DNA from 2 places in the Pseudoalteromonas sp. SR44-8 genome. Region 2 is predicted to be linked to the other one. Evidence: predicted binding sites of a transcription regulator. Region 2 holds the regulator's gene; the other holds the start of a gene.
The links. Region 2 encodes NrdR, which represses ribonucleotide reductase genes. Its sites were predicted from a motif close to AAACACNANATNTNGTGTTT; they were not measured.
Positions count from the first base shown of each region.

Region 1: nrdA (class 1a ribonucleoside-diphosphate reductase subunit alpha) is a predicted target of NrdR. The motif match lies at 7,853-7,872, and genes of this name have one in related genera.

Region 1 is NZ_JACJDS010000001.1:60,192-76,953, forward strand. Features, by position in the region: gene cmk ((d)CMP kinase) at 19-729, opposite strand; gene aroA (3-phosphoshikimate 1-carboxyvinyltransferase) at 837-2,114, opposite strand; gene serC (3-phosphoserine/phosphohydroxythreonine transaminase) at 2,114-3,196, opposite strand; gene gyrA (DNA topoisomerase (ATP-hydrolyzing) subunit A) at 3,311-6,010, opposite strand; gene ubiG (bifunctional 2-polyprenyl-6-hydroxyphenol methylase/3-demethylubiquinol 3-O-methyltransferase UbiG) at 6,190-6,900, shown strand; gene H5183_RS00270 (HAD family hydrolase) at 6,900-7,583, shown strand; gene nrdA (class 1a ribonucleoside-diphosphate reductase subunit alpha) at 7,985-10,267, shown strand; gene nrdB (class Ia ribonucleoside-diphosphate reductase subunit beta) at 10,337-11,467, shown strand; gene yfaE (class I ribonucleotide reductase maintenance protein YfaE) at 11,467-11,739, shown strand; gene H5183_RS00290 (YaeQ family protein) at 11,744-12,271, opposite strand; gene H5183_RS00295 (TonB-dependent receptor domain-containing protein) at 12,422-14,815, shown strand; gene H5183_RS00300 (FKBP-type peptidyl-prolyl cis-trans isomerase) at 14,886-15,503, opposite strand; gene H5183_RS00305 (hypothetical protein) at 15,608-15,994, opposite strand; tRNA gene H5183_RS00310 (tRNA-Ser) at 16,044-16,134, opposite strand; gene H5183_RS00315 (hypothetical protein) at 16,236-16,613, opposite strand.
Region 2 is NZ_JACJDS010000022.1:59,356-76,117, forward strand. Features, by position in the region: gene thrC (threonine synthase) at 1-447, shown strand, start outside; gene glyA (serine hydroxymethyltransferase) at 1,183-2,439, shown strand; gene nrdR (transcriptional regulator NrdR) at 2,542-2,991, shown strand; gene ribD (bifunctional diaminohydroxyphosphoribosylaminopyrimidine deaminase/5-amino-6-(5-phosphoribosylamino)uracil reductase RibD) at 2,993-4,135, shown strand; gene H5183_RS12600 (riboflavin synthase) at 4,148-4,801, shown strand; gene ribBA (bifunctional 3,4-dihydroxy-2-butanone-4-phosphate synthase/GTP cyclohydrolase II) at 4,831-5,943, shown strand; gene ribE (6,7-dimethyl-8-ribityllumazine synthase) at 6,045-6,509, shown strand; gene nusB (transcription antitermination factor NusB) at 6,525-6,935, shown strand; gene thiL (thiamine-phosphate kinase) at 6,980-7,954, shown strand; gene H5183_RS12625 (phosphatidylglycerophosphatase A) at 7,951-8,436, shown strand; gene H5183_RS12630 (ligand-binding sensor domain-containing diguanylate cyclase) at 8,466-11,552, shown strand; gene dxs (1-deoxy-D-xylulose-5-phosphate synthase) at 11,612-13,474, opposite strand; gene ispA ((2E,6E)-farnesyl diphosphate synthase) at 13,580-14,467, opposite strand; gene H5183_RS12645 (exodeoxyribonuclease VII small subunit) at 14,471-14,713, opposite strand; gene pomA (flagellar motor protein PomA) at 15,015-15,782, shown strand; gene H5183_RS12655 (flagellar motor protein MotB) at 15,785-16,705, shown strand.

The sequences.
Region 1 (16,762 bases), on a different contig from region 2:
TGCTGGCGCATAAATAGTTTATCGTCGTTTTGGAAGTTTACCTTCGACGATCGCTGCATCTAATAAAGTCATAACCTTATCAAACACTTGCTGTGCATTAAGCTCGCTAGTATCGAGTTCAATAGCATCGTCAGCTGGTACAAGCGGCGCAACAGCACGATTCATATCGCGGTCATCACGTGCTTGAATATCTTCTAATAGACCACTTAGTGTAACATCAAGACCGCGTTCATTCAACTCAACAAAACGTCGGCGCGCGCGTTCTTCTGCACTAGCGGTTAAATAAATTTTTAATGGAGCATCTTGGAACACCACAGTGCCCATATCGCGGCCATCGGCTATTAGCCCATTTTCAGTTCGAAATGCACGTTGGCGCCGTAATAATGCTTCTCTAACGCGCGGTAAGGCTGCTACTTTTGAAGCGGCAGCTCCTACTTCTTCATTTCGAATTGTTGTTGATACATCTTCACCTTCCAGAATAACCTTTCCAGCGTTAGTTTGACTATCAACTAAAAACTGCACATCTAAGTTAGCAGCTAAAGGCACCAATGCCTCTTCGTTGTCTAGTGCAATTTGGTGATGAAGTGCTGCTAGTGCTAATACGCGATAAATCGCGCCACTATCCAGTACATCCCACCCTAATTTATCGGCTAACAAGCGACAAACAGTTCCTTTACCTGAACCACTTGGGCCATCAACGGTGATCACGGGCATTAATAACGCCTGCATTTAAACCTCCTGCAATGCACACCAAAATAAAACTGCGACATTATACGTTACTTAATTAAATATATCCGCTTTTTGTATGTAACTTTTTATATTTCAACTTTAGTCATTTATTGACTAACCGATGCTAGTACATTGAAAAATGTTGGAAATGTCTTGTATGTACACTTAGGATCATTGATAGTTATTGGCTTGCCGCCTACCGCTACCATGGCAAAACACATCGCAATACGGTGGTCGTCATAGGTATCAATCGCCACATCGTTAAAGTGTTTTGGCGGTGTTATTTCGATGAAATCTTCACCTTCAACTACCTCAGCGCCCACTTTACGCAGCTCCGTCGCCATTGCATGTAAGCGATCAGTTTCTTTTACGCGCCAGTTATAGATATTACGAATAGCGGTTGGACCATCTGCAAATAACGCCACTGTCGCAAGGGTCATCGCCGCATCAGGAATAGCATTGGCATCGATATCAACACCTTTTAATTCGCCTTTACGTACCACTAAGCGCTCGTCATACCAATCTATTTTAGCACCGACCTGCTCCATCACTTTTGCAAAGCCAATATCGCCTTGCACAGATTTTGCGCCTACGCCTTTGATCTCTATTTCACCACCGGCAATTGCCGCCGCAGCGACAAAGTAAGATGCACTTGATGCATCCCCTTCAACCATAATACGCTCAACAGCTTGGTATTGCTGCGCACCTTTTACAGTAAAGGTTTTATAGTTATCGTGAGTTACCGATATGCCAAAGCGAGCCATTACATCTAAGGTAATATCAATATACGGTTTAGATACCAGCGTACCCTTAATTGTAATGCACGTATCGCCATTAAATAACGGCGCAGCCATTAATAATGCGGTAAGAAATTGGCTCGAAATACTGCCATCAATTGCAACGTTGCCGCCATTAATTTGCCCACCAACAATTTTAAGTGGCGGATAGTCTTTATTTTTTAAATAACTAACATCCCCACCGAGCGCTTGTAATGCATCAACTAGGTGACCAATTGGACGTTCCTCCATACGTGGCTCGCCAATTAGTTCATAGTTTCCCTTCACCGCTGCTAATACCGCAGTCAGTGGACGATACGCGGTGCCTGCATTACCTAAAAACAATGGCTCAGCTGGAGTTAAAAACTGCCCGCCAACACCTTTTACAGTGGCTACAGTTTTATCATCATTAAGACTGACATCAACGCCCAATAATTTTAATGCACCAAGCATATGGCGAATATCATCACTGTCTAATAAATTTTCTACAACCGTTGTGCCTTGCGCAAGTGCCGCTAACAGTAAAATACGATTTGATAAACTTTTTGAGCCAGGTAAGGTAACACTGCCATTTACTAGATTGATTGGCTCTAAGCGTAACTGCTCCATTAACTGTGCTCCTTGGCAAATTTCGCCATAAAGTCAACTAACGCTTGTACACCGGCAAGTGGCATGGCGTTGTAAATACTCGCACGCATACCGCCAACAATACGGTGACCTTCAAGTGCAAGTAAGCCAGCTTCTTTTGCTTGAGCTAAAAACTGTGCATTTAAGCTTTCATCATTGAGCCAAAAAGGCACATTCATACGTGAACGACAATGCTTAGCAACCTTATTGCTATAAAATGGCGATTCATCAATAAAGCCATACAGCAGTTCGGCTTTTGCTATATTTTGCTGTTCCATGGCTTTAACACCACCGTTTTGCTCAAGCCAGTCAAATACTTCTGCCGCTAAATACCAAGCAAACGTAGGTGGCGTGTTATACATGCTGCCTTGTTTTACTTCGAGTGCGTAATCAAATATACCTGGCTTTGCAACCCCTTCACGCTCAAGCAACGTTTTACGAATAATCACAATGGCAAGGCCTGATGGACCAATATTCTTTTGTGCACCAGCGTAAATTAAATCAAACTGATCAACATCAAATTCACGCGATAAAATAGTTGATGACATGTCTGCAACGATCGGCGCTGTTGGGTGACTTGGTACATCAAACACTTCAATGCCATCAATGGTTTCATTTGGGCAATAGTGGATGTATGAAGGATCGGCTGGAAATTGCCACTCACTAACTGGTTTGATAGAAAATTGCTCATTTGTGTCATTACGGACATCAAGCTCAGTGACGGTAGTAAATTTAACCGCTTCGTCAACCGCACCTTTAGACCACACACCATTTTCACAATATACGGCGTCTTTACCTGCTTGGTGCAGGTTCAGTGGCACTGCAGCAAATTGGCCTCGACCACCGCCATGCATAAACAGCACTTCAAATTCATCGCTGATATTCATTAACCGGCGTAAGCTTGCTTCACATTGTGCCGTTAATGCTAAAAATTCTTTACTACGGTGACTGATCTCCATCACCGATACACCTAAATCTTGCCAATCAAGAAATTCTTTTTGTGCTTTTTCCATCACAGCTGGCGGTAACATTGCAGGCCCAGCACAAAAATTATATATACTCATTACCTTTCCTCATTCCAGTAATTTAACAATTGTTTTTAATTGCTAATTTTAACAATTAATTTTTTTGATTTTTATAGTAAAAAAAAGCGGCCGAAGCCGCTTTAATGATTAATGTTATGCCTCTGGAGGATTATCCCCAGCGTCATCATTAACAGTGTCGACTAGTTCAACGCTTTCACCTTCGATAATAGCGTTAAGCTCATCGATTTCGATCTCTTCGATACGTTGTAAACCAACTACTTGCTCTTCGTCAATAGTTCTTATCAAAATAACACCTTGGGTATTTCGCCCAACGGTAGAAACTTCATTAACGCGAGTTCGCACCAGAGTACCTCTATTAGAGATAATCATGATTTCATCGTTATCGTCAACTTGTACAGCACCAACTACAGCACCGTTACGCTCACTTACTTTGATTGATACCACACCTTGAGTCGCACGACTCTTAGCAGGGTAGTCACTGAGCAATGTACGCTTACCGTAGCCGTTTTCTGTCACGGTTAAGATAGCACCATTCGTCTTAGGTACAATTAATGATACAACACGTTGGCCTTCAGCCATCTTAATACCACGAACACCTGTTGCAGTTCGGCCCATCTGACGAACACCCTTGAACTTGATTTCCGGGTTACCGTTTTCATCAAGTACTGGGTTGCCGTTTTCATCTAAAACAGGTGATTCTTCGGCTTCTTTAAAGCGAACAACTTTACCAGCATCAGTAAACAACATGATTTCGTTGCTACCATCAGTGATATCGACACCAATCAAGCTATCACCGTCGTTTAAGTTAACGGCAATAATACCGCTAGCACGTTGACGGCTATACGCAGTCAATGGTGTTTTCTTCACGGTACCAAATGCAGTTGCCATAAAGATGTATTTATTTTCTTCATACTCACGTACTGGCAAGATAGCCGTAATACGTTCGTCTGCTTCAAGCGGCAATAAGTTTACAATTGGCTTACCACGGGCTGCACGACTGGCAAGTGGTAATTGATACACTTTAAGCCAATATAAGCGACCCGCCGTTGAGAAACAAAGAATCGTGTCGTGAGTATTAGCAACTAGTAGACGTTCAATGAAATCTTCATCTTTCATCTTGGTTGCTGATTTACCTTTACCACCACGGCGCTGTGCTTCGTAATCAGACAATGGCTGATACTTCACATACCCTTCGTGAGATAGGGTTACTACTACGTCTTCTTCTGTGATCAAGTCTTCAAGACTAATATCATGAGCCGCAGCATTAATTTCAGTACGACGTTCGTCGCCGTATTGCTCTTTAATTTCAACTAACTCATCGCGAATAACTTCCATTAAACGCTCAGGATTAGCAAGAATATATAAAAGCTCGGCAATTAAATCTAATAACGTTTGGTATTCGCTTAGAATCTTTTCATGTTCAAGACCAGTAAGCTTGTGTAAGCGTAAATCTAGAATTGCTTGGGCTTGTTGCTCAGAAATATAATACTGACCATCACGAATGCCTAAGTCATCCGCTAACCAATCTGGACGGGCAACATTTGCCTCACCGGCTTTTTCAAGCATGGCTTTCACATTACCTAATTCCCACGGACGGCTAGCAAGTGCTACTTTAGCTTCAGCTGGCGTTGGTGAGTTACGAATAAGCTCGATAATTGGGTCAATGTTAGCAAGTGCAATTGCTAAGCCTTCAAGCATGTGTGCACGATCGCGGGCTTTACGTAGGTCAAATACCGTACGACGGGTCACTACTTCACGACGGTGAATGATGAATTCTTCAAGCATTTCCTTTAAGTTGAAACACTTAGGCTGGTTATTGATCAACGCAACCATGTTCATACCAAACACAGTTTGTAACTGAGTTTGTGCATAAAGGTTGTTTAAGATCACTTCGCCTACGTCACCACGTTTGATCTCGATAACGATACGCATACCGTCTTTATCTGATTCATCACGTAATGCACTAATGCCTTCAATCTTCTTATCTTTAACAAGCTCAGCAATCTTTTCGATTAAGCGGGCTTTATTTACTTGATAAGGGATCTCGTGAACGATGATCGTTTCACGATGGGTTTTTTCGTCAACTTCAATTTCCGCACGTGCACGCATGTACACTTTGCCACGGCCAGTTAAATAGGCTTGTTCAATGCCTTTTTTACCGTTGATAATTGCCGCAGTTGGAAAATCTGGGCCCGGAATATAATCCATTAGTTCATGAATGGTTAATTCAGGGTTTTGAATAAGTGCTAAACAGCCATTCACAACTTCAGTTAAGTTATGAGGAGGAATGTTCGTCGCCATACCTACCGCAATACCCGATGAACCGTTCACTAATAAGTTAGGAACTTTGGTCGGTAATACGTCAGGAATTTGCTCTGTACCATCATAGTTAGGTACAAAATCAACAGTCTCTTTTTCAAGATCAGCCAAAAGCTCATGAGACATTTTCGCCATACGGACTTCGGTATAACGCATTGCTGCTGCTGAGTCACCATCAACTGAACCAAAGTTACCTTGGCCGTCAACTAACATATAACGTAAAGAGAATGGCTGGGCCATACGTACGATTGTGTCATACACCGCACTGTCGCCATGGGGATGGTATTTACCAATTACATCACCAACCACACGGGCTGATTTTTTGTAAGGCTTATTCCAATCATTATTAAGCTCGTTCATAGCAAACAAAACGCGGCGGTGAACAGGTTTTAAACCATCACGTACGTCTGGTAGTGCTCGTCCTACAATTACGCTCATTGCGTAATCTAAATAGGAGTTTTTTAACTCGTCTTCAATATTGACTGGCAGAATTTCATTGGCGAAATCAGTCATTTGATATCACATTCCTTCAGTATTGACCCACGAAAGTGCCACATATGGGCGCTTGCGGGGATTTAGTTATTATTACCAAGTCATGCTACCACAATTAATTTAGATTTACAGGCGCTAAATCTTTGCGATTTATTAATTTACCCCTATATAATGGCCTGAGATTGACGAGGAAGTTTTTTATGACCGAACATCAGAATGTAGATAATGCAGAAATTGCAAAGTTTGAAGCCATCGCTGAGCGTTGGTGGGATCGTGAAGGCGAATTTAAACCCCTTCATGAAATTAATCCATTAAGATTAGATTTTATTGCCGACAAGGCCAAAGGCTTATTCGACAAAGAAACACTCGATGTCGGCTGTGGTGGCGGTATATTGAGTGAAAGTATGGCGCGAATGGGCGCACATGTGACTGGTATTGATATGGGTCAAGAGCCGTTAACCGTTGCGAAACTGCACAGTTTAGAAACCGGTGTAAACGTTGACTATATAAAAATACCTGCCGAACAGTATGCCAGCGAACACCCTGCCCGCTTTGATACTATTACTTGTATGGAAATGTTAGAGCATGTGCCAGACCCTGCATCTATCATTCATGCAGTAGCAGAATTAGCGAAACCTGGTGCTGATGTATTTTTCTCTACATTAAACAAAACCCCAAAAGCATATTTGTACGCAATTATCGGGGCGGAAAAATTATTGAAGATGGTGCCTGATGGAACCCATGATCACAAAAAGTTTATCAAACCAGCACAACTCATTGCATGGGCAGAACAAGCAGGCCTCAAAGTACGTGCTAGTGCGGGATTGAGTTATAACCCTTTATCAAAGCAGTACAGCTTAAATACCGATGTAAGCGTTAATTATATTCTGCATTTTGAGAAACTAGCGTAATGGCTGGTTTTAACACAGCAACCCCCGCAATTGATTACGACGCCTTTATTTTTGATTTAGACGGTACATTACTCGATACCGCAGATGATTTAGGGGCTGCGCTAAATTACGTACTCGCTGATCATAACCAACCATCAGTAACCGCTGATATATATCGCCCTGCAGCTTCTAACGGTGCAATGGCGCTGCTTGCAGCTGGATTTGGTCAGCAATGGCACGATCACCCAAATCAAGCTGACTTACGCCAGCAGCTATTAACTGCCTACGCAGATAATATTGCCACCCATAGTCAATGCTTTACTGGAATTGCACAATTATTGATCGCACTTGATCAACAACAGATCAAATGGGGGATCATGACTAATAAACCTGAGTTTTTGACTATTCCATTAGTTGCTGCAATTGCTGAACTCAAAGATGCACAAGCAATTGTCAGTGGTGACACCCTCGATATCGCTAAACCATCTCCTTTACCTTTACTGCATACAGCCCAACTGTTAGATGTTGATCCGAATCGTTGTTTGTATATCGGTGATGCGCAGCGTGACATAATTGCAGCCAAGGCTGCAAACATGCACAGCGCTGCTGCGTTGTGGGGCTACATCCCTAGTGAAGCTGAAGCATTGAGTTGGCAAGCCGATTTTAATTGGCAATCACCTATTGATGCATTTAACCATATATAGTGCCATGTTAAATTTTAACCACTACATATTGTGATCGTGTTACTTTTTGCACATTGTTTGTTGATAAAAAAAGCAGCCAAAATTTATTTTTAAAATGCGTAAATTTAATCGATCATCAGTTGATTTTTATAAATTTCATTTTAATCAGATGGTCAAAGGTTAATGGCTACTAACACAAGCGTGTTATCCCAACGTTATCCACAATTAGGGGCGTTTATGCCCCTTGCAAATGATCGCATACCACACTATCTTGTGATCTAGAATTTGATGAACACCAGATGTTGTGGCTAAATGTTATTCAATTAAATTCGCGCTAATACAATTTTATTGCAATAAAAAATTTATTTTAAGAAAAATGTGTCACTAAAAAATATTATATCCCAAGGAATACAGGCAAAACTATGAACCAACAGCTATCTGTAAGCAAACGTGACGGCCGTAAAGAGTCACTTGATTTAGATAAGATCCATCGCGTTATTGCTTGGGCCGCCGAAGGTCTAAATAATGTGTCTGTCTCACAAGTTGAGCTGAAATCGCACATCCAGTTTTATGATGGTATTCGTACTGAAGACATCCATGAAACCATCATCAAAGCGGCCGCTGATCAGATCTCTAAAGAGTCGCCTGATTATCAATATTTATCAGCCCGCTTAGCTGTATTCCATTTGCGTAAAAAAGCCTATGGTCAATTTGAGCCACCGCGCTTGTATGATCATATCGTTAAGTTAGTTGAAGATAAGCGTTACGATGCACACTTACTAGCTGACTACACAGAGCAAGAAATTGATCAACTGGATGAATACCTTGATCATGGACGTGATTTAAACTTCAGCTATGCTGCTGTTAAACAGCTTGAAGGTAAATATTTAGTACAAAACCGTGTTACGGGTGAAATTTATGAAAGCGCACAGTTTTTATATATTTTAGTTGCAGCCAGCTTGTTCTCTGATTACCCAAAAGAAACGCGTTTAGACTACATAAAGCGTTTTTACGATGCGGTGTCATTGTTCAAAATTTCATTACCTACGCCTATTATGGCGGGAGTTCGTACCCCTACGCGTCAATTCAGTTCATGTGTACTGATTGAATGCGGTGACAGCCTAGATTCAATTAATGCAACCTCATCAGCGATTGTAAAATACGTATCGCAACGTGCAGGTATTGGTATTAATGCTGGTCGTATTCGCGCACTAGGTAGCCCTATTCGCAATGGTGAAGCATACCACACCGGTTGTATCCCGTTTTATAAGCACTTTCAAACGGCTGTTAAAAGTTGTTCGCAAGGTGGTGTCCGTGGTGGCGCAGCAACCCTGTTCTATCCACTTTGGCATCTAGAAGTTGAAAACTTATTAGTGCTTAAAAACAACCGTGGTGTTGATGATAACCGCGTTCGTCACTTAGATTACGGTGTACAGTTTAATAAACTAATGTACTCACGTTTGATCAAAGATGATTACATCACATTATTCAGCCCGTCTGATGTGCCTGGTTTATATGATGCATTTTTTGAAGATCAAGATGAATTTGATCGTCTTTACGTACAATATGAACAAGACGAGTCAATTCGTAAAAAACGTATTAAAGCTATTGAGCTGTTTTCAATGTTTGCACAAGAGCGTGCTAGCACTGGACGCATCTATTTACAAAACGTTGACCACTGTAATACACACAGCCCGTTCATTGCTAAAGTGGCACCAATTCGCCAATCTAACTTATGTTTAGAAATTGCATTGCCAACTAAACCACTTAACAATGTTAATGATGAAGAAGGTGAAATTGCACTGTGTACGCTGTCGGCCTTTAACTTAGGTGCGATTGAGTCACTGGATGAACTTGAAGAGCTTGCAGAACTTGCGGTACGTGCACTTGATAACTTACTGGATTTCCAAGACTACCCGGTGCCAGCAGCACATAATGCAACTATGGGCCGTCGTACACTCGGAATAGGCGTAATCAACTACGCATATTACCTTGCTAAAAATGGCAAACGTTATTCTGATGGCAGTGCCAATGCATTGACTCACAAAACATTTGAAGCAATTCAGTATTACCTGATGAAAGCCTCAAATGAACTGGCTAAAGAACGTGGTGCATGTCCTAAATTTAACGAAACAACGTATTCGCAAGGTATTATGCCAACCGATACGTACAAACGTGATTTGGATAAAATTTGTGATGAACCATTGCATTTAGATTGGGATACATTACGTGCCAATATTAAAGAGCATGGTATGCGTAACTCAACGTTATCTGCGTTGATGCCATCTGAGACATCGTCGCAAATTTCAAATGCAACTAATGGTATTGAACCACCACGTGGTCATATCAGTGTTAAAGCCAGTAAAGATGGTATTTTAAAACAAGTTGTACCTGAGTATGAACGCCTTAAAAATAATTATGAATTATTATGGGATATCCCATCAAATAAAGGTTATTTAGAATTAGTGGGTATTATGCAAAAGTTTGTTGACCAAACAATTTCTGCCAATACTAACTACGATCCAAATAAGTTTGAAGGTGGTAAAGTACCAATGAAGGTCTTATTACAAGATTTACTGGGTGCTTACAAACTTGGCGTTAAAACCCTTTACTACCATAACACCCGTGATGGTGCATCTGATATGCAAGAAGATACACCAGAAGTGGAAGATGATGATTGTGCAGGCGGTGCGTGTAAAATCTAATCGGTAATAAATATAAATTGGAAGCGGGCTATACGCCCGCTTTGCCCTGTTCGTTTTTTGAGTGATCTTATGTCTTATACTACTTTTAGCCGAAACCATAATAACCAACTACAAGAACCGATGTTTTTCGGCCAAACCGTTAACGTATCGCGTTATGATCAACAGAAGTACCCTATTTTCGAAAAGCTAATTGAAAAACAACTATCGTTTTTTTGGCGTCCTGAAGAAGTCGATGTAAGTAAAGATCGGTTAGATTTTCAGGCCTTACCTGATCACGAAAAACATATATTTTTAAGTAACTTAAAATATCAAACCTTACTTGATAGTGTGCAAGGTCGCTCGCCTAATGTTGCGTTACTGCCAATTGTGTCGATCCCAGAACTTGAGACCTGGATTGAAACATGGGCATTTAGTGAAACAATCCATAGCCGTTCATATACACATATTATTCGTAACGTTACCCAAGCCCCTGAGCTTATTTTTGATGATATCGTTAGTAACGAAAAGATCAGTGAACGTGCTGATGCCGTAACTAAATATTACGATGAATTAATTAATAAAGTGGCTGTGTATAACTTATACGGTGAAGGTAAACATGAACTTAATGGCGAAACAGTTCATATCAGTTTATTTGAACTTAAAAAGCTTTTATACCTTGCAATGATGTCAGTGAATATCTTAGAAGCGATCCGTTTTTATGTCAGTTTTGCCTGTTCATTTGCGTTTGCAGAGCGAGAATTAATGGAAGGTAACGCTAAAATTATTAAGCTGATCGCCCGTGATGAAGCGCTTCATCTTTCTGGTACTCAGCATATTTTGAATATTATGCAAGATGGTAAAGACGATCCTGAAATGGCTATCGTAGCAGCCCAGTGTCGTGATGAAGCGATCAAGATGTTTGTTGATGCTGCTGAACAAGAAAAAGAATGGGCTGAATACCTGTTTAAAGATGGTTCAATGATTGGCTTAAACAAAGATATTTTATGCCAATACGTTGAGTACATTACTAATGCTCGTATGACTGCAGTTGGTTTACCAACACAGTTTAAAACCAGCAGTAACCCTATCCCATGGATCAATTCATGGTTAGTGTCAGACAATGTACAAGTTGCTCCACAAGAAGCGGAGATCAGCTCATACCTTGTAGGCCAAATTGACTCTCAAGTTAATGCCTCTGATTTCGGTGACTTCGATCTCTAATGACCAGCAACAAAACTGCAAAGATCCACTTTGCAGATAATAGCCAGTGTGTAGATTTTGACACTGGCTGTCATTCCCTTTTAGACTGCCTAGAACAACAGCAATATGAAATTCCTTTTCAGTGTAGAGAAGGATATTGTGGTGCCTGTAGAGCAACCCTAGTAGCAGGGCAAGTCACCTATAACGAAGAACCACTCGCCTTTGTACGTGATGGAGAAGTACTGCTGTGCTGCTGTAAACCCGATGGCAATATCACTCTCAATTTGAAGTAATTTGTTAATGCCAGTCAAACTGCTTTGTTTCATAGCAATGTATTTTATCACTGATCATTAAACTACTTTCATCTATGGTTACATCCCAATTTAAACTGCGGGTTAAATCCACCTGAATATCATCAATAAACTGCTGGTCAATCTCAATAATATGGCTATTATCAAATAACTTTAAGCGTGACTGAGATTGCGTCAACCATTCACTATTGCCCGTTGTTAAAATTAATAATTCATCCACTTGCTTAGCGATCTTAACTAATTCATCAAGGTCAGGTTTATCAACACTTAACCAGGTTTTATAATGTTCATCCAACGCTTGAATTCCTACATCTGGCTGTAGTTTATCAGCAAGTTTATTAAGCACTGCATGGCTGTCATAAGATAAAATACAATAGCCTAACAGCTTTAAAACAAAATGCTCCAGTGTTTCATTTTTAGTCAACGCTGTGGTAAAAATTTCTTTGTGATTACGCTGATGACGCAGATCAGCTATGCTAAATCGCGCTTTAAAAATACGTGTTTTATCAGACATAATATTCACCAGTCTCGCCGTTACTCCTATTGAGTATAGCCCAATCTGATATAAGCACGTTTATTTTAAAAGTTATGGTATAACATTATTGATCAGCACAAATGATGGTGTTATATTATATCACAACATAATAGCAACAACGTAGTAACCATGATCCGACATTCATTAATATCAACTGCAATTATCACTGCTTTAAGCTCTTTTTCTGCTCATGCTGCGCTGGTAACTGGGCAAGTTTTTGACAATAACAAGCAACCACTCAGCTATGCCGATGTGCACGTACACGGTAAAGCACAGTCAATTAAAACTGACGAGAATGGCCGATTTAGTATTAATATTGATGCTAATAGCCAATTACATATTAGTAAAAATAATTTTGTTGATGCTAGAGTTCAAGTAACTGAAACCAGTTCTGCTCTAAATATCACGCTTGTACCTACGTCAGTTGAATCTGTCGTTGTGTATGCCTCTGCCCTGCATAAAAATAGCTTAGAGATGATTTCACCAGTGAGTGTACTCAGTGGTGATGAACTGCGCAATAAAGCAAAACCCACGTTAGGCGAAACGCTCAAAGGCCTTCCGGGTGTTAATGCCAGCTATTTTGGCCCTGTTTCATCTAGCCCTATAATCCGTGGCCTAGATGGCCCTCGCGTTAAAATCACCCAAAATGGCTTAGACAGCAGCGATGCGTCACGTATTGGCCCAGATCACGCAACATCGAATGACAGCCTAGCTGCAGAACAGATTGAAGTTTTGCGTGGCCCAGCTACGCTACTTTATGGCTCAGGCGCGATTGGTGGCGTAGTTAACGTAGTAGATAACCGCATTCCAACTGATAATATCGAGCAGTTAACTGGGGCTGTTGAATACAGCCATGACACGGTTTCAAATGCCAACACCTATGCTGCCAAGCTTGAGACGGGCCATAACAACTTTAACTTCCATTTTGACGGTACCAAACGCACTGGTGATGACTACCAAACTCCGCGTTTTAACTTACCTGAAGAAGAGCACGAAGATCATGAGGGTCATGACGAAGAAGAGCATGAAACAGCCACCTCGGTAAAAAATACCTTTATTGATAGCCAAACCGTTAACTTTGGTACCAGCTATGTAGGTGAGCATTTAACGCTGGGTGTTTCTTATGGCCGTATTGAAACCGACTACGGTATTCCAGCACATAGCCATGAACATGGCCATGATCACGAACACGAACACGAACACGACCATGATGAAGGCGAAGAAGAAGCCGTTTATGCGCGTGTAGAACAAGATCGCTGGCAAGGTTTGATGAGCTATGCATTACACAACAACTGGATTGAAACTATTAATTTACGTCTAGGTTATACTGATTATCGCCATGCTGAAATTGAAGATGGCGCGATCGGTACTATCTTTAGTAATGAAACCACTGAAGCACGTTTAAATATCGAGCATAAGTTAGGTAATTGGCATGGTATGGCTGGTTATCATTTTAGTGAATCTGATTATGATGCCGATGGTGAAGAAGCCTTCACACCCGCTAGCAAAACGACTACTCATGCATTATTTATCCTCGAAGAAAAACAGTTTGGCAACGTGACATTAGAATTAGGTGCGCGTATTGAAGATTATAATATTGATAGTAATGTCGGTGCTGCTGCGCATGACCATGACCATGAAGATGATCATACTGATGAACACGCCAATGAAATAACGCCTTACAGTAAAAGCTTTACTAATCTGAGCGCTTCAGCAGGCGCTATTTGGCAATATACACCCGGACAAAGTATTGCGCTGAGCGTGTCACACTCTGAACGCGCACCGTTATCAGCCGAGCTATTATCAAATGGTGTCCATATTGCAACTGGCACCTATGAGCTTGGTTTAGGCTACGCGATAGAAGACGGTGAAATTCACTTCGAACCTGAAAATATCAAACAAGAAACATCAACCAATATTGATTTTGGCTTTAGACGCTTTAGTGGCGATTTTGGTTATACGGTTAACTTTTTCTATAACGACATTGCCAATTTTTACTATCAGCAAAACACGGGGTTAATGTTTGATGAAGAGCACGGCCTTGAAGCTGCAGAGCCTGGCCACGATGATGGTATGGCTGTTTATCAATTTGTCAGTAAAGATGCGAAATTATACGGCATTGAATTTGATGCACATTATCAATTAAATTCAAATGCGATGGTAAAAGTATTTGGTGACTCAACCACTGCAAAACTTGCTGATGAAGGGTATTTACCGCGTATTCCGGCAAATAAGTTAGGTTCAGAATTTCAGTATAATATCAGTGATTGGCAGTTCAGCTTAACTGGCACACACTACTTTGAACAACGTGATATTACGGCTTATGAAACCGCAACTGATGGCTATACACTGTTTGATGCGCAAGCAAATTATCAATTAAGTGTCGGTCCGGTAGATACACAGTTTTATATCAACGTTGATAATATTACGGATGAACTGGGTTTTGTACATAGTTCATTTATTAAAGATGAAGCGCCACTTCCTGGGCGTAACTTTAGAATTGGTCTACGTGGTTATTTCTGATCTCAGTAAATAACCATAAAAAAGCCGCGCTAATAGTTATTAGCGCGGCTTTTTATTACTCAATTTCTAATTAAAGAATTTCGTGTAGCTCAACGTCAAATACCAGTGTTGAGAATGGTGCAATTGCAGCACCGGCACCACGTTCTCCATAAGCAAGCTCATGAGGAACATAGATACGCCATTTGGTGCCTTCAGGCATCATTTGTAATGCTTCAGTCCAGCCTTTGATCACGCCACCAACTGGAAACTCAGCAGGTTGACCACGCTCATAAGAGCTGTCAAATACAGTACCGTTGATAAGTGTACCGTGATAATCAACACGCACTGTTGACTCAGCAGTTGGCTTGTTGCCTTCACCTGTTGCTAGTACTTCATATTGAAGACCAGACTCAGTCACTGTGATTTCAGCACGTTTTGCATTTTCTTCTAAGAATGCAATGCCTTCAGCTGCAAGTACTTTCGCTTCTTCTTCACGACGTGCTTGGATTTCAGTGTTGATTTTTTCGAATGCAGCTTGGATCTCAGGGATCTCAACTTGGAAATCGCCGCCCACATACGCATCTTTCATGCCTGCAAATACTGAATTTAAGTTTAAACCTTCGAAAGGGTTAGCTTTAAGTTGCTCACCCATCTGTAGGCCAATACCGTAACTTGCTTTTTCAGCATCTGTAGTAAAATTATCTGACATAATATGTTTCACGTTTTGTTTATACCAAGCTTAATAACGCTGGTATCAGTTAAAAGACGCGCCTATGCTATCATAAAAAAAAGCCCTTTTGGGCTTCTTTAGAGCTAGTTTTTAGTGAGTTTTCGCTTTATTAAGCGCACAGCAAAAGTCAAGATTGGCAAGCTGATTAAAATACCAGCAAGTAATGGACGACTCAGTAATGCCTGCGTACCAACTAATAGCACCGGCACGACTAATAAACCGATACAACCAATAAATATTGCCGCAATTTCTGGCCAGTATTTATCATATTTAGTAATTAAATGCCCAGCTAATAGATTAAAGCCTAGGCAGTAAAGCATAGCTGTGAGCAATACATGCTCTGGTTGTGCATCCATCGCCATTTTAACGAGTAAGTTAATAGCACTGTGATAACAGTAGCCAAACACCGACCATAACAGTACGTGTTTTAGCACCCGTTGAGTGGTGTTTAATTGATTTTGCTGTGACATCTTAAACTCCAGATAGCAAAAAGCCGCCCATAAGGCGGCTTTTTAAATATGGTGGAGAGATAGGGATTTGAACCCTAGAGGGGCTATAAACCCCTGCCGGTTTTCAAGACCGGTGCATTCGACCACTCTGCCATCTCTCCGTACGGCGCGGATAATAGGGGTTAGCCGCCTTGTTGTAAAGCCCTAAAAGTAAAAAAGTTCAAATTAATCGTTACAATTACTCAAAGCGCTTAAAAATACATCAATAATACTGTTTTGGACGTTTCGCGACCCACGAACACAGTAAGCAGACTAATAAGCTAAAAGTTACAAAACTTAAGCTCTGAAAGATTAAATCAAAACGGTTTAGATCATCACTTGGTACAAGCACCAATACAAAAGCGGGTAAAATACTCACAAACAACACGTAACAACACACTTTAAACGCTCTACCAAAATCAAATCGTCTTGTGCGTTGCATCCACCACGCTAAGATAACCACAATAGCAGTTGATGAGATCGCTATTAAATGAGGAGTCTGTGTACTAAATGCTGTGTAAAGAGTGATAGCCGCACCAACAAAACCCCATAAGGACCACGTTAACCATTTTTCTTTTTCACGTAAAAATAAATTTCCCATTATCCTCGTCTTCTTGTTGTTATTCTAATTAAGACACTCCATACATTAACAAACTGCAGAAAAATAACAAACCATTGTATTGAGGGTTATTGCATCCAAGCGCTTCAGACAGCCAAGCTACCTAAAGATAATAACAAAGGTAGCCTTAA
Region 2 (16,762 bases):
TTTATCCTTGATAAAAACTGGGCGCCTAATGCCACAATCGAGTCATTGTCTAATGCCATGGATGTGAGTAAACCTAATAATTGGCCACGTGTACAAACCATGCTTGATAACAAATGGTTTAGTTATGATGATTTTTATTCAACTAGTGTTGATGAAAATGATACCCAAGCAGTGATGAAAAAAATTCATCAAACAGGCTATGTTGCTGAACCACATACAGCGATTGCTTATCAGGGCCTAAAAGCTAACTTAGCAACTGATTCTGCTGGTATTTTTCTGGCAACAGCGCATCCGGCTAAGTTTAAAGAAAGTGTTGAAGAGATTTTAAATATTGAACTTGAAATGCCAAAACCACTAGCTGATGCATTAGCTAAACCATGCTTAGCCGAAGATATCGCAGATGATTACGATATCCTGCGTGAAATATTATTAGCTAAACTAGGTTAGTTTTTACCCGCTCAGTAAAACTAAAAATAAACGGCATATGTGAAAGCAATGTCGTTTTTTATTGCTTTAAATTGTACTTAATAGCAGTAATGGAAAATTAAACTATTGAACGTGAACGGCGGTTTAGCACTCGTAAACAAAAAATTAAAATGGCTATAAGGCAGATCATAATCCCTGCAAGTATAACTAATTCATTCGCTACCCAATGGATTAGGAGTAATCCGCACATAAATAAAATAAATGGTTTAAATTCATAATAATAAAAGTGTTTGTTAACTTTAATGCGATTTACTTTATGATCTTTACGCCGTGAATTTGAGCGTAATCGCCAAATGTTGGCACCATTGAAGAATAAAAAAATACCAATGGCTGTTGGTAAAACAGTGCTGAAAAGTAAAATGCAAAGTCCGCCAACAATGATATAACAATAAGGAATTGATTCGTAGATAGGTTTAGCTAGCATAGTAAATTAGTTCATCATCCATGATTACATTGGTATCATAATAGTGTAAACAATCGCGAATGCAACAGATTAAGGTATAAATAATGTAAATGTTATTTGCTTTTATTCATTAAAATTTCTGATGCTTTAATAAAAAAATATCATTACAAAAACACTGTGAATTAAATTCAATCCCTGTTTAAATATGTTCATCTTTACACCATAGGCAAATTGACGTTTTCAGCGTATAATTCAGCCTTCAAAATACCATACACGTTGCCCTAGGAGCCCCCATGTTAGAACGTAGCATGAATATTTCGGATTTCGATCCAGAGTTATTTGAAGCAATCACTAAAGAGACTGCTCGCCAAGAAGAACACATCGAGCTTATCGCATCTGAGAACTACTGTAGCCCACGCGTACTAGAAGCGCAGGGTTCACAGCTAACAAACAAATATGCTGAAGGTTATCCGGGCAAGCGTTACTACGGTGGTTGTGAGCATGTTGACGTGGTTGAACAACTAGCGATTGACCGTGCCAACGAATTGTTTGGTTCAGATTATGCTAACGTTCAGCCTCACGCAGGTTCACAAGCAAATGCTGCTGTGTTCTTAGCTTTATTAGATGCTGGCGATACAGTGTTAGGTATGAGCTTAGCTCATGGTGGTCACTTAACGCATGGATCACATGTAAGCTTCTCTGGTAAGCTTTATAACGCAATCCAATACGGACTTGACGAAGCGACTGGCGAGATTGATTACGCACAAGTTGAAGCACTTGCACTTGAGCACAAACCAAAAATGATCATCGGTGGTTTCTCAGCATACTCAGGTATTGTTGATTGGGCTAAATTCCGTGAAATCGCTGACAAAGTAGGCGCTTACTTGTTTGTTGATATGGCTCACGTTGCAGGTCTTATTGCTGCTGGTGTTTACCCAAGCCCAGTACCACATGCACACGTTGTTACTACAACTACGCATAAGACATTAGCCGGCCCTCGTGGTGGTTTGATTATTTCTGCTTGTGGCGACGAAGCTATTTATAAAAAGCTTAACAGTGCAGTATTCCCTGGTGGTCAAGGTGGTCCTTTATGTCACATTATCGCTGCCAAAGCAGTGGCATTTAAAGAAGCATTACAACCAGAGTTTAAAGTATACCAAACTCAAGTTGTGAAAAATGCTAAAGCTATGGTTGCAGTAATGCAAGAGCGCGGTTATAAGATCGTATCTGATAAAACAGAAAACCACTTGTTCTTACTTGATCTAATTGATAAAGACATCACTGGTAAAGACGCAGATGCGGCTTTAGGTAATGCTAATATCACCGTAAATAAAAACTCAGTACCAAATGACCCACGTTCACCGTTTGTAACGTCTGGTTTACGTATTGGTTCACCGGCAATCACACGCCGTGGTTTTAAAGAAGCTGAGTCTAAAGAGCTTGCTGGCTGGATCTGTGACGTACTAGACAACATCAACGATGAGTCAGTACAAGCACAAGTAAAAGAGAAAGTTAAAGCAATCTGTAAAAAATTACCTGTTTACGCTTAATTGAGTTACAAACAGTAATTTAGATCACAATAGCTTAGTTTTTTGCTATTATAAAGGCCGCCTAAAAGCGGCCTTTTTTGTTTTTAACGGAAGCTGATACCTATGCATTGTCCATTTTGCACCGCAAAAGATACCAAAGTGATTGACTCGCGTTTAGTGGGAGGTGGCCACCAAGTAAGGCGACGCCGTGAATGCAATGAATGTCATGAACGCTTTACTACCTTTGAAGGCGCAGAACTTGTAATGCCTCGGGTGATCAAACAAGACGGTAGCCGTGAACCTTTCAATGAAGATAAACTCCTTAATGGTCTACACCGCGCATTAGAAAAACGCCCCGTCAGTACCGAGCAAGTTGATGAAGTGGTCAATATTATTAAATCGCAATTACGTGCCACCGGCGAGCGTGAGATTTCCAGTCACCTGATTGGCGAATGCATTATGGAAGCGTTGAAAAAACTCGATAAAGTCGCTTACGTCAGATTTGCATCGGTATACCGTTCATTCGAAGATATTCGTGAATTTGGTGAAGAAATTGCCCGTTTGGGAGAGTGATATGAACCAATATCAGTTTAGCGAACAAGATTTCTCTTATATGACCCGAGCGATTGAGCTTGCCAAACAAGGACGCTTTACTACCACCCCAAACCCAAACGTTGGCTGTGTATTAGTAAAAAATGACGTTATTGTTGGTGAAGGTTTTCATCAAGTTGCCGGCCAAGGCCATGCTGAAGTGAATGCATTAGCAATGGCGGGTAGCCAAGCCTTTGGTGCAACTGCTTATGTCACGCTTGAACCTTGTAGCCATTTTGGTCGCACACCGCCGTGTGCCGAAGGTTTAAAAGCTGCTGGCGTGGTAAAAGTAATTGCTGCTATGGTTGATCCAAACCCGCAGGTAGCCGGTAAAGGTTTAGCTATTTTAGCGGACGCGGGCATTGAGGTTGCGTCAGGTTTGTTAGAACAACAAGCAAGGCTGTTAAACCGTGGCTTTTTAAAGCGCATGGAGCAAGGTATGCCATTTATTACCTGCAAAATGGCCGCAAGCCTTGATGGTAAAACGGCACTTAAAAACGGTCAAAGTAAGTGGATAACGGGCCCTAAGGCTCGCCAAGATGTGCAACTACAGCGCGCACAAAGCTGCGCTATTTTAACCGGTGCGGACACAGTATTAGTTGATAATGCAAAACTCAATGTTCGTGTTGATGAGCTGCTAGAGCCGTTACCAACGCAATTACCTGTACGCCAACCTGTACGTATTATTATTGATTCACAAAATCGTTTAACACCTGAGCTAGCATTATTTAGCATTGCCAGTGAAGTAATTATTCTTACCACTGAACTTGATAAATCACAGCAATGGCCTCATTACGTAAGCCATATTGTAGTACCAGAAAAAAATAATAAAGTTGATTTAGTGGCTGCCATGAAACTTCTAGCGCAGCAACAGTTTAATCATATTTGGTTAGAGGCAGGGGCAACCTTAGCGGGCCAAATGACTGAATGTAATTTAATTGATGAATATATTGTTTATCTGGCGCCGAAGTTGTTAGGGAATGACGGCAAAAGCTTACTAAACTTTACAGAGCTGACAAGTATGCAGGACGTTGTTAATTTATCAATTAATGAGTGTGTGTGTATCGGTGACGATATTCGTATCACGGCGACACCACGCAAAGCCTCATCTAAACCAAATAACTAAAGAGTAACCACTATGTTTACTGGGATCATCGAAGCAACGGGCACTATTAGCGAGTTACAACAAAAGCAAGGCGATTTAGCTATCCGCATTAAAAGTAATAACCTTGATATGGCCGATGTAAATTTAGGCGATAGCATTGCAACTAATGGGGTTTGCTTAACGGTTGTGGCCAAGCACAGTGATGGATTTAGCGCTGACTTATCAAATGAGACGATTAGTTTAACGGGATTTGCTCACTATAAACAAGGGCAAACTGTAAACCTTGAGAAAGCCATGCAGCCAGTATCTCGTTTAGGTGGTCACTTAGTTTCAGGGCATGTTGATGGCATCGCGACTATTACCGCAATTACGCCTAATGCGCGTGCCGTTGAGTACTGGTTAAGCACCGATGTACAACTAATGAAATATATTCCTTATAAAGGCTCGGTATGCATTGATGGTATTAGCCTAACAGTAAATGCAGTAGCAGATAATAAATTTAAACTGACAATTGTGCCGCACACTAGTGAGCAAACAACTATTGCTGATTTTAAAGTAGGCACGCAAGTGAACTTAGAAGTAGATCAAATCGCGCGTTATTTAGAGCGTTTGATCAAAGGGGCAGAGCAGCCAGCTAGTTCAGATATTTCGATGAGTTTACTCGCCCAAGCCGGTTTTATTAAATAAACGCACTCCACAACTTACACGAGCAGATTATGAATTTACACAGCGCACAAGAAATTATTGATGACATTAAAGCCGGTAAAATGGTTATTTTAATGGATGATGAAGACAGAGAAAATGAAGGCGATTTAATTATCGCAGCCGAGCACATTAGTGCTGAAGCGATCAATTTTATGGCCACTCATGGTCGCGGCTTAATTTGCCTAACAATGACTCAAGAGCGCTGTGAGCAACTTGATTTACCATTAATGGTAAAAAACAATGGTGCGGCATTTTCGACTAACTTTACGATGTCGATTGAAGCATCGAAAGGTGTGACTACGGGAATTTCTGCTGCAGATCGCGCTCGTACTGTGCAAGCTGCGATTGCCAAAGGTGCTGTACCAAGTGATATCGTTCAACCTGGGCATATCTTTCCTATTATGGCACAACCAGGTGGCGTATTAACGCGTGCCGGTCACACTGAAGCCGGTTGTGATTTAGCCCGCTTAGCCGGTTTAGAGCCTTCATCAGTAATTGTGGAAATTCTTAATGCTGATGGCACCATGGCGCGTCGTCCTGATTTAGAAGTATTTGCTGAGCAACATAATATCAAAATTGGCACTATTGCTGATTTAATTGAATACCGTAACATGAATGAAACCACCATTGAGCAAGTGGCAAAATGTAAGTTGCCAACCGTACATGGTGAGTTTGATTTAGTTACTTATAAAGATACCATTGACGGCCAGTTACATTATGCGCTGTTAAATGGTGAGGTTAAAACGAATGAACCAACCTTAGTACGGGTTCATTTAAAAAGTACCTTCAATGATATTTTGTTATCTGATCGCAGTGCCGATAGAAGCTGGGGCTTGTCAGATGCCATGGCTTATATTGCAAAGCATCAAGGTGTGTTAGTTATTCTAGGTAAGCAAGAATGCACCGAAGAACTAGAAGCGACAGTCAAAGCGTTTGCTGCAGAAGATGCTGGTGAGACGGTAGCGCATCGTAAATTCCAAGGTACTTCACGCACCGTAGGCGTAGGGTCACAAATTTTAGCTGACTTGGGCATTGAAAAAATGCGTTTGATGAGCTTACCTAAAAAGTACCATGCGTTATCGGGCTTTCACTTAGAAGTGGTTGACTACGTAGAGCCACAATAAGCACAACGCTTAAACTAGGCTATTATTTTATTTATATGGTATGATGCGCAGCAATTTTTGCGCAATCGCAACCGCTTGAACTTATTTTTTAGGGTTATCGAATGAAAATTATTGAAGGTAATAAATACGCTCCTGGCAAGAAATTCGCTATCGTTATTTCTCGTTTTAATGACTTTATTGGTAGCAGCCTATTAGCTGGTGCTGTTGATGAATTAAAACGTACTGGTGGTGTATCTGATGATGATATTACCGTAGTTTATGTACCAGGTGCGGTAGAATTACCTTTAGCGGCGAAACGCGTTGCAGCAAAAAAAGAGTATGATGCAATCATCGCTTTAGGCGTTGTGATCAGAGGTGGTACACCACATTTTGATCTTGTCGCTGGCGAATCAAATAAAGGCTTAGCGCAAGTGTCGCTTGAGTATGATATCCCGATTGCATTTGGCGTATTAACCACTGAAAGCATTGAGCAAGCGATTGAACGCGCTGGCACTAAGATGGGCAACAAAGGCGGCGAAGCTGCTTTAGGCGCACTTGAAATGGTTAATGTGTTAGATAAAATTTAAGTTTAAGGAATTTTTGTGAAACCAGCAGCAAGACGTAAAGCACGTATCTTAGCACTTCAAGCCGTTTATTCTTGGCAATTAAGTGGCAATGCCATTGCCGATATCGAACAACAAATGTTGATCGAAAACGATGTGACTAAAATTGATGTTGAATACTTTAAAGATCTTTCGCGTGGTGTTGCTATAAATCATAAGCAACTAGACGAAGCAGTATCGCCACATTTAACTCGTCCATTTAACGAGTTAGACCAAGTTGAACGCGCTATTTTACGTTTAAGCAGCTATGAGCTGAAATTCCGTGAAGATGTACCTTATAAGGTTGCTATCAACGAAGGTATTGAGCTTGCTAAGATATTTGGCGCTGAAGACAGCCATAAATTTGTTAATGGTGTACTTGATAAAGCGGTAAAGCATTTACGTAAGTAATGCGACCGTAAAAGGAGAGCCGGCATAGGCCGGCTTTTTTGTGTATGAAGGAATTTGAATTAATAAATCGCTACTTTAAAGGTCGTGGCATAACTCGTCGCGATGTTAATTTAGGGATTGGTGACGATTGTGCATTGGTTACTGTTCCTGAAAATTGTCAGTTAGCGATTACCACCGATACACTGGTAGCAGGCGTACATTTTTTTGATGATATCGATCCGCGTGCATTAGGCCATCGTGCTCTTGCCGTAAACTTAAGTGATTTAGCTGCTATGGGGGCTGAGCCTACGTGGGTTTCGGTTGCTTTAACGTTGCCAAATATTGATGTTGAGTGGCTGGAAGAATTCACCGAAGGCATGCATGAAATCGCAGAGTATTTTAATGTTCAAATCATTGGTGGCGATACCACGCAAGGGCCGTTAACAATTACTATTTGTGCTAAAGGTACAGTGCCTGCAGGTAAAGCACTGCGCCGAAGCGGTGCTAAAGTAGGTGACTGGGTTTATGTTACAGGGCCGCTAGGTGATGCCGGGCTTGCGATTGAAGCTCGTAAGCAAGATATTAAGATTGCTCCAGAGCACTTAAGGTACGTTAATCAACGATTTGATTACCCAACTCCGCGTGTTGCTGCGGGGCAAGTATTACGCGGTTTAGCATCATCAGCGATTGATATCTCAGATGGTCTATTGGCAGATCTTGGACATATTTTAGCTCTGTCGCAAGTTAGCGCTTGTATTGATGTGAATAAAATACCAACCTCGGATGCATTGCGTGCTACTTTAGAACGAGATCAACAACTGCCGTTTATCCTCAATTATGGCGATGACTATGAGTTGTTATTTACGGTACCTGATAGCAATAAAAGTATGCTGGAAATGAAATTGCGCCAGTATGGTGTAGATGCAGCCTGCATTGGACAAATAAAAAGTGGTGAAGGCGAAGTTGAGCTGATGCTCGATGGCGAAAAATTAGCATATGATGATGCTGGTTTTGAACACTTCACCAAGGAGTCGGTTTGAATAAACCTGCATTATTTAATTTAAAGCGCCCTCATCAATTTTTTGGTTTGGGCTTTGGTTTAGGGTTAGCGCCTAAAGCGCCGGGTACGTTTGGTACCTTTGCTGCGCTACCGTTTATTTTTACTACTATGTATTTCCCGCTGTGGTTACAAATTGTATTTGCGGTGGTTATTAGTATTTTTGGTATATGGGCATGTGGCAAAACCGCTGATGATCTGGGAGTACATGATCATCCCGCGATTGTATGGGATGAAGTTGCCGGATTTTACATTACCATGATCGGAGCTGCATTAAGTTGGCAGTCTTTGTTAGTGGGTTTTTTGTTATTTCGTTTTTTTGATATCGCTAAACCAGGTCCTATTCGCTTTCTTGATAAGCGGGTTCATGGTGGTGTAGGTATTATGGCGGATGATGTTTTAGCTGGTATATTTTCTTTAATTTGTGTTCAGGCATTGTTTAAAATGGGTTATTTGCCCTTTTAACCTTAGTTTTGCAACGAGGTATTGACGTTATGATGCGATTTTTATTGGTTATTATTGTGCTGTTCTGCAGTATGCCAAGTAAGGCGTCAATTACCGACTATGTTGTAAAACAATGGAATATGCAAAATGGCTTACCATCGCAGTCACTTAAAAGTGTCGTGCAAGATAAGCAAGGCTATATGTGGCTGGGAACTCAGTTTGGCCTCAGTCGCTTTGATGGCAATACATTCACTAATTACAACACCTTAAATAGTAATTTCTTACCCAGTAACGGCATTAATAAATTACTAGTCGATAGCGAAGGCTATTTATGGATTGGTACTAAAGATGGTATTGTGGTCATCGATCCCACCACTATGGCAGCGCAAGAGTTTAGTGTAAAAGGCCCTGTACGCGATGTTATCGAAGATGCGAAAGGCAGTATTTGGATAGCAGCGAATGGCCTGTACTTTGTATCTCGCAATCAGATCAATGTCAGCGCAGTGCATGACTTACTAGTCCCTGTGATGAGTGCCAGTTCAGTAAAGCAGATTGTTGGTACTGTCAGTCAGCTGGCATTATCGCCAGAAGGGATCTGGCTGGTGAATGAACGATACTTGCTACGGTTAACTAATTCCTCCTCTGATTTTGCAAAGTTACGTTTAGAACTAACTGCTAAGGTATCGATACCTGAGCGTTTAGCACAAACGATTATTCACGATTTAGCATGGCTGGAAGGCAACTTATATTTAGCGTCAGAGCTCGGTGCTTACTTTTTAGATTTAGATGACGAGTTAAGGCCTTTTCCACTGCCCAATGCGAATAACTCAGCGGTTTATAAATTTATGAGTGACTCAAATGGAGCACTGTGGATTTCGACCTATGGGCGCTTACTGTTTCGAGATAACTCCGGCGATTGGCAATGGGTTGAACCGAGCCAACTTGACCAAAGTATTTGGTTTGCTGATTTATATCGCGATAATGATAATAATATTTGGCTTGCGAGTTTTAGTGAAGGATTATGGCTTGCGCACGAAGGCAGAATAGAACGTCACTCAGCTATATCACAAATGACCGAAGCGGTTATGGCCATTAGCCAAGCGCCCGATGGGAGATTATGGGTCGCTAACCGCAGTGGTGTAGGCTACTTTGATTTAGATAAAAACTTTATCAATCAAATCCCAAGTAATCAATACGGACGTGCAGCCGTGCATGATTTACAGTTTGATGGCTCACGGTTATATATCGCCACTGGACGTGGTGTGTATATTTATGAAAACAACACCTTGTTCACTGTCCCTGGACGCGCTTTAAAAGATAACCCGGTGTTTGCGATTAGTCGCTCCAGCAAAGGAGGCTTTTGGCTTGGTACTGGCCGGGGTATGTATCGGCTTAGTTACGGTGGTTTAACCCCATTTGCTTATAACGCATTTTTAGGCAGTAAGTTTATTACTTATGTCGTTGATGAAGCTAATTTTGGTTTAATTGGCACTAGCAAAGGCGCTTACTACTTTACTGATCGTGGTATTGAAAAAATTGGCGATCAAACGAGTCTTGAAAGTGCTTATGTTACAAGCATCTTAAACATTGATGGAGTTGGTATATTAATCGGCTCATTAAATGATGGTTTATTTTATCGAAGCACACAAGGGCATTGGCGTCAGTTAGATGCTACCAATGGCTTACCTTACGGTTCTATTTTTAGTTTACGTTATGATGAAAAGCTCAAGCGCATATGGGTTAGTACCATGAAAGGTGTCTACCGAATGCCGGTTGAGCAGTTTAGTAACGATATTGAAAGCTTAAAAGTAGAGCAGGTTATTTCGTCATACGATCGTCAACTAGACGGTAAGGCCAGCCAGTGTTGTACCGGCCTTGGCCATGATGCTGTGGCGGAGTTAGGCAATTCAATGTGGTATCCGAGCCTACAGGGGGTCGTGGAGATCCCTAAAGATATTGAGCTGTTTGGCGTTAAACCATTACAGCCAAAGGTTGAGAGTTTAAATACTGGGATACGTAAACTTGCAACAGCTGCATTAGGGCGTAATCCTGAATTAGAAATCGATGAGCGTGATATCACCCTTAAATACACTGCGATAGACTATTATGCACCGACCAGTATTGAGTTTCGCTATCGTTTAACTGGTTTAGACAGCGATTGGCGTTATGCTAATACCCGCCGTGAAGCTATTTATACCAATTTACCGCCTGGTGCATTTTTGTTTCAACTTGAGGCTAAACGACAAGGTGAAGGTTGGCAAAAAGCGCAAAGTACGGAATATTCATTTGTAGTACCAAGACGGTTTGATGAAACAATTTATTTTCGGCTGTTGATCACTGGTAGTTTTATTTTATTATTTTATTTAGTGTTTTGGGTATTTAGAAAGCAAGAACGCCGTAAGCAAACCGCGCTTGAAAGTTTAATCACAGAACGCACCGGGGAGCTGCGCCAAGCTAATGATAAGCTTAATCAAGTTAACTCTCAGCTAAAGCTTATGAGTCACTCTGATGAACTTACTGGGCTGAGAAGCCGCCGCTTCTTATTTGATCAACTACCAAAAGATATAGAGCACTTCCAGCGTAACTCACAATCATTACAAGCGCAGGGGAAATCCTTGGTGTTGCTAATCATTAATTTTGATAATTTTAGCCGCATTAATGACGCTTATGGACCGATTGGTGGTGATAGTTGTTTGCAGCAAATGGCTGCATTGCTTAACTCTCGTACGCAAGGATCCGATTATGTTGCCCGTTGGAGTGGTGATGAATTCTTGTTACTGCTACGTGACTTTAAACGCACTGCAATCGACAGTTATGTTGCACAGCTGTGTAAAGTAATTGCTGATCACACATTTAAGTTACCCAGTGGTGACAGTATAAACTTGACTGCATCGATTGGCTTTTCATTTTACCCATTACCATTATTAGGTGGTCAGGTTATTGGTTGGGAAACCTCTGTCAACTTAGCGGATATCGCGCTACATCAAGTTAAAAAGCGCGGTGGCGATGGTATTGCAAACATCACCTTTGATGAACAGTTAGATGCCTTTGAATTTGAGCAAACCAATAATGTTGAGCAACAACTGAGCGTATTACAAGCCAATGGTTTAGCAGATATCAAAGTGTGGATGCGCTAGCTCTAATCACGTGAGAATAAAAAAGGAGCCAGCGGCTCCTTTTTTTATTAAATAGGATGTTAGCTTATAAAGGCTTTGATTGAGGTTAAGATACCTTGTTCACCTAAGCCCATTTCATCATGCATTTGTTCTTGTGTTCCATGCTTGATGAACTCATCAGGAATACCTAAATTAAGGATGCTTACTTTTGCTTTTATAGCTGCTAAATATTCATTAACAGCAGAGCCTGCACCACCAACAATCGCGTTATCTTCAAGGGTTACAATGACGTCATGATCGGCTAATAAAGTGTCGATTAGTGCGCTATCAAGAGGTTTAACAAAACGCATATCAACGAGGCTGGCATTTAATTCATTGACTGCCAGTTGAGCGTTTTCAAGTAAAGTACCAAAGGATAAAACTGCGATTTTAGCACCTTGTTTAATCACACGACCTTTACCAATTTCAAGCTCAGTCATTTGCTCGCAGATTTCAGTTGTGCCAGCACTACCACGAGGATAACGAACTGCAACAGGGCTGTTACAACGATAACCAGTGTACAGCATTTGACGACATTCATTAGTATCACTCGGTGCCATGATAATCATATTGGGGATACAACGGATAAAGCTTAAATCGTATGCGCCTTGATGAGTTTCGCCATCAGCACCAACAATACCAGCACGGTCAATTGCAAATAACACGGGTAAGTTTTGCAGAGCAACATCGTGAATAAGCTGATCGTAGGCACGTTGTAAAAAGCTTGAATAAATAGCGACAACTGGTTTTAAGCCTTCGCAGGCAAAACCTGCGGCTAAAGTAACCGCGTGTTGCTCGGCAATGGCAACATCAAAATATTGCTCAGGGTATTCTTTTGAAAAACGCACCATGCCTGAACCTTCACGCATAGCTGGGGTGATTGCCATAAGCTTTTCATCTTGACTTGCCATGTCACACAACCAATCGCCAAATACTTTAGAAAAAGTCGCAGCGCCTGGTTTTGATTTTGGTAGGCTGGAAATCGCAGGGTCGAACTTAGGTACGCCGTGATAGCCTATTGGATCTGCTTCTGCTGGTTTATAGCCTTTACCTTTTTGGGTTTTGATATGCAGTAACTGCGGCCCTTTTAGGTTACGCATATTGCGCAGTGTATCAACCAACATGTTTACATCATGACCATCAATTGGGCCAATGTAATTTAAGCCTAACTCTTCAAAAAAGGTGCCTGGGATAACCATGCCTTTTAAGTGCTCTTCCATGCGGCTGGCTAATTCTTTTACTGGTGGCACGCCAGATAGCAGCTTTTTACTACCTTCACGAATGTTAGTGTAAAAACTGCCTGATAAGATACGAGCGAAATGATTAGTTAGTGCACCGACATTTTCAGAAATCGACATTTCGTTATCGTTTAATATGATCAGCATGTCAGATTTAACATCACCTAAGTGATTCATTGCTTCAAACGCCATACCCGCGGTAATCGCACCATCACCAATAACCGCTACTGTTTTTCGTCCTTTGCCTTCTTTTTGCGCCGCAATTGACATGCCTAAAGCAGCAGAGATCGAGGTGCTTGAATGGCCAACACTAAAAGTGTCGTAGTGGCTTTCTTCACGAAATGGAAACGGATGTAAACCGTCTTTTTGGCGGATCGTGTGCATTTTATCACGGCGCCCTGTGAGAATTTTATGTGGGTATGCTTGATGGCCTACATCCCATACTAAGCGATCTTCAGGGGTGTTATATACATAATGAAGCGCTACAGTAAGCTCAACTGTGCCTAAACCTGATGCTAAGTGACCACTACTTTGCGAGACTGAGTTTAGTAAGTAATCACGTAACTCATTACTAAAAGCAGGTAATTTGTCTTGCGCTAAATCACGCAACTGGGCTGGTTCGTCAACCAAACCTAATAATGGATACTTGCTACTATCAAGTGTCATGATTTTTAATACATCCTTCGCTAACCAGAGGTCATTATAGCGTAATATTACTCTGATTCTTTAGTTATTTTGTACATCATTACTTGCTCAAGCTAGAGCCTAGAATTAATAATCGCGTTCAACAATGTATTTTGCCAAGTTTTCTAGCTCAGAAGTGTCAGCATCTATTGCTGCTAACGCATCGAGTGCGCATTTTAGTAATGATTGTGCTTTTTGTTTTGCACCTGTAAGCCCAAGTAGAGCAGGGTAGGTCGCTTTATTTGCTGCAACATCGGAGCCTTGTGGTTTACCTAAGACTTGGGTATCACCTTCGATGTCAAGAATATCGTCTTGCACCTGAAAAGCTAGTCCAATTGCATCACCAAACTGTTTTAATTGTAATAATGTTTGTTGATTTGTATCAGCTGCGCATAATGCACCTAAAGTAATTGCACAATTTAACAAAGCACCTGTTTTTAATTTATGGATACGTTCGAGCTCAGCTAAATTGACTAATTTGTCAGTCGCTGCAATATCCAGTGCTTGACCACCGACCATACCTTCAATACCTGATGCTTTGGCAAGTGCTGCAATCATTTTTAACTGTTGCTGTGCAGGAACGTTAAATGAATGGTTAGCAATTAAATCAAACGCTAATGTTTGCAGCGCATCACCAGCTAAAATAGCATGAGCTTCGCCATAGACAATATGGCAAGTCGGTCTACCACGTCGCAGGTCGTCGTCATCCATCGCGGGTAAATCATCATGAACTAACGAATAACTATGAATACATTCAATAGCAGCAGCCAACACGTCTAAATCTTGTTTATTTGCGCCAAGCATTTTTCCCGTGGCATACACTAAAAATGGCCGTAATCGTTTACCGCCATTTAAAACGCTGTAGTGGGTGGCTTGTTTGATGCTTTGCTCGGTGTCGAGCGGTTGCTCAAAATACCGATTGAGAGTGGCTTCAACATCTTGTTGAGCACATTTTATTTGCTCTGTTATTAACACCCGTTATTCCAAATCATTATCAAAGTTAGTAAGTGGTGACTGACTATCACTACCCATTAAAATCGCTACTTTTTGTTCAGCTTGTTGTAACTTACTTGAAGATGCGCCGGCTAAAGCAATACCGCGTTCAAACTGTTTTAACGATTGCTCAAGGGAAAGCTCTCCTTGCTCCATTTCTGTGACGATTAAGGATAATTCATCAAGCGCTTGCTCGAAGCTTAGGTTCTCTGGTTTTTTCGTCGCCATACTGATTTAACTTAGATGATAGAAATGTGAGGCCAATTTTAGGGGGAATGCTAAACTAGGTCAAAGGGTGATGCATTTTTTTTGAATAATTAATTGTTTTCTTGCCACTTTTAATTATTTATACCTTTGCTTAAACCTTGCAGGTTATCAATGGTAGCTTAAAATGCCAAATAGGGTTGAAAACTTTCATTTCATTTTTTTCATTAAATGGTTTAAGTAATTCAATAGATTGCCGATAAGCTGTTAATAATAAAAATTTGTTGCTGGTAGCAACAAAGCATCGATTCCTCTGGAGGGGTAAGTGGATTTAGCAACCATTATAGGTATTCTCGGAGCTATTGGTCTTATTGCTATGTCAATGGTACTAAGTAGTGGCGGCGAAGTGGCTATGTTTTATAACACGCCATCGGTGGTTATTGTTTTCGGTGGTTCGATTTTTATAGTGTTATCAAACTATACGATGAGTCAATTCCTCGGTATCGGTAAAGTCGCGGCTAAAGCCTTCATGTTCAAAATAGAGTCACCTGAAGAGCTTATCGAAAAAGCAGTTGAACTTGCAGACTCGGCCCGTAAAGGCGGATTTTTAGCACTAGAGGAAGCAGAAATACCCAATGCGTTTATGCGTAAAGGGGTTGATATGCTTGTTGACGGTCATGACGCTGATGTTGTTCGTGCCACCTTGCAAAAAGATATTTCTCTTACTTCTACTCGTCATGAATCGGGGGCCGGTTTGTTTAAAGCGCTTGCCGATATTGCGCCTGCGATGGGTATGATCGGTACTTTGATTGGTCTAGTTGCGATGTTGTCGAATATGGATGACCCTAAAGCGATTGGTCCTGCGATGGCGGTAGCGCTTTTAACAACATTATATGGTGCGTTTTTAGCAAACGTGGTGGCAATTCCTATCCAAGTAAAATTGGAATTGCGTAAAGACGAAGAAGCAATGAATCAGCGGCTAATTTTAGATGCGGTATTAGGTATACAAGATGGCCAAAACCCAAAAGTCATCGAAGGTATTTTGAAAAACTACCTAGCTGAATCAAAACGAAAAGTGGATACTGAGGAGTAAGCATGTCAGATCAAGAGTGCAAGTGTCCACCACCCGGGTTACCAGCATGGATGGGTACCTTCGCGGATTTGATGTCACTATTGATGTGCTTCTTTGTACTTTTACTCGCGTTTTCAGAAATGGATGTACTTAAATTTAAACAAATCGCAGGCTCAATGAAGTTTGCCTTTGGTGTACAAAATAAAATAGAAGTAAAAGATATTCCCAAAGGAACATCCGTTATCGCGATGGAGTTCACCCCAGGTAAACCTGAACCTACTCCAATCGAAACCATTCAACAGCAAACTGTCGAAATGACCCAGCAAATGCTTGAGTTTCAGGCTGGTGATGAAAGCTCCGCTGGCGGTCGTCAAGAGCAACGCGGTAATAAGCGTGGCGGTGAGTCACAAAGTACAGCGCAACAACAAGCATCAGAACAATCTATTTCTGCAGCTGATCAAGAGCAGGTTAATGAGTTAGTTAAAAAGATAGCCCAGCAATTGGAACAACAAATCATGGATGGTGCTGTTGAGTTGGAATCATTAGGTCAGCAAATTATTATTCGTATTCGTGAAAATGGTTCATTTCCATCTGGGAGTGCATTTTTACAACCTAAGTTTAAACCAATCATTCGTGATATAGCTGCGTTACTAAAAGATGTGCCAGGTGAAATTACGGTGTCTGGTCATACTGATGATTTTCAAGTTTCGAATGAGCTGTATACCAATAACTGGGACTTATCATCGAAGCGTGCAGTTGCGGTTGCAACTGAAATGCAAAAAGCGCAAGGCTTTGATAAAACCAGAATGGTTGTTGTCGGTCATGCCGAAACTCGACCACTTGTTCCAAATGATTCTGATGCGGATAGACGACGTAATCGCCGCGTGGAAATTTCAATAATGCAAGGCAAGGCTAAGGAATCAGATCCGATAGATGTTCGTTAAGATGCTTGGCAAAGTACCTAATTTAGCTTAAAGTAGTTTTTTAACAAGTGTAACGGA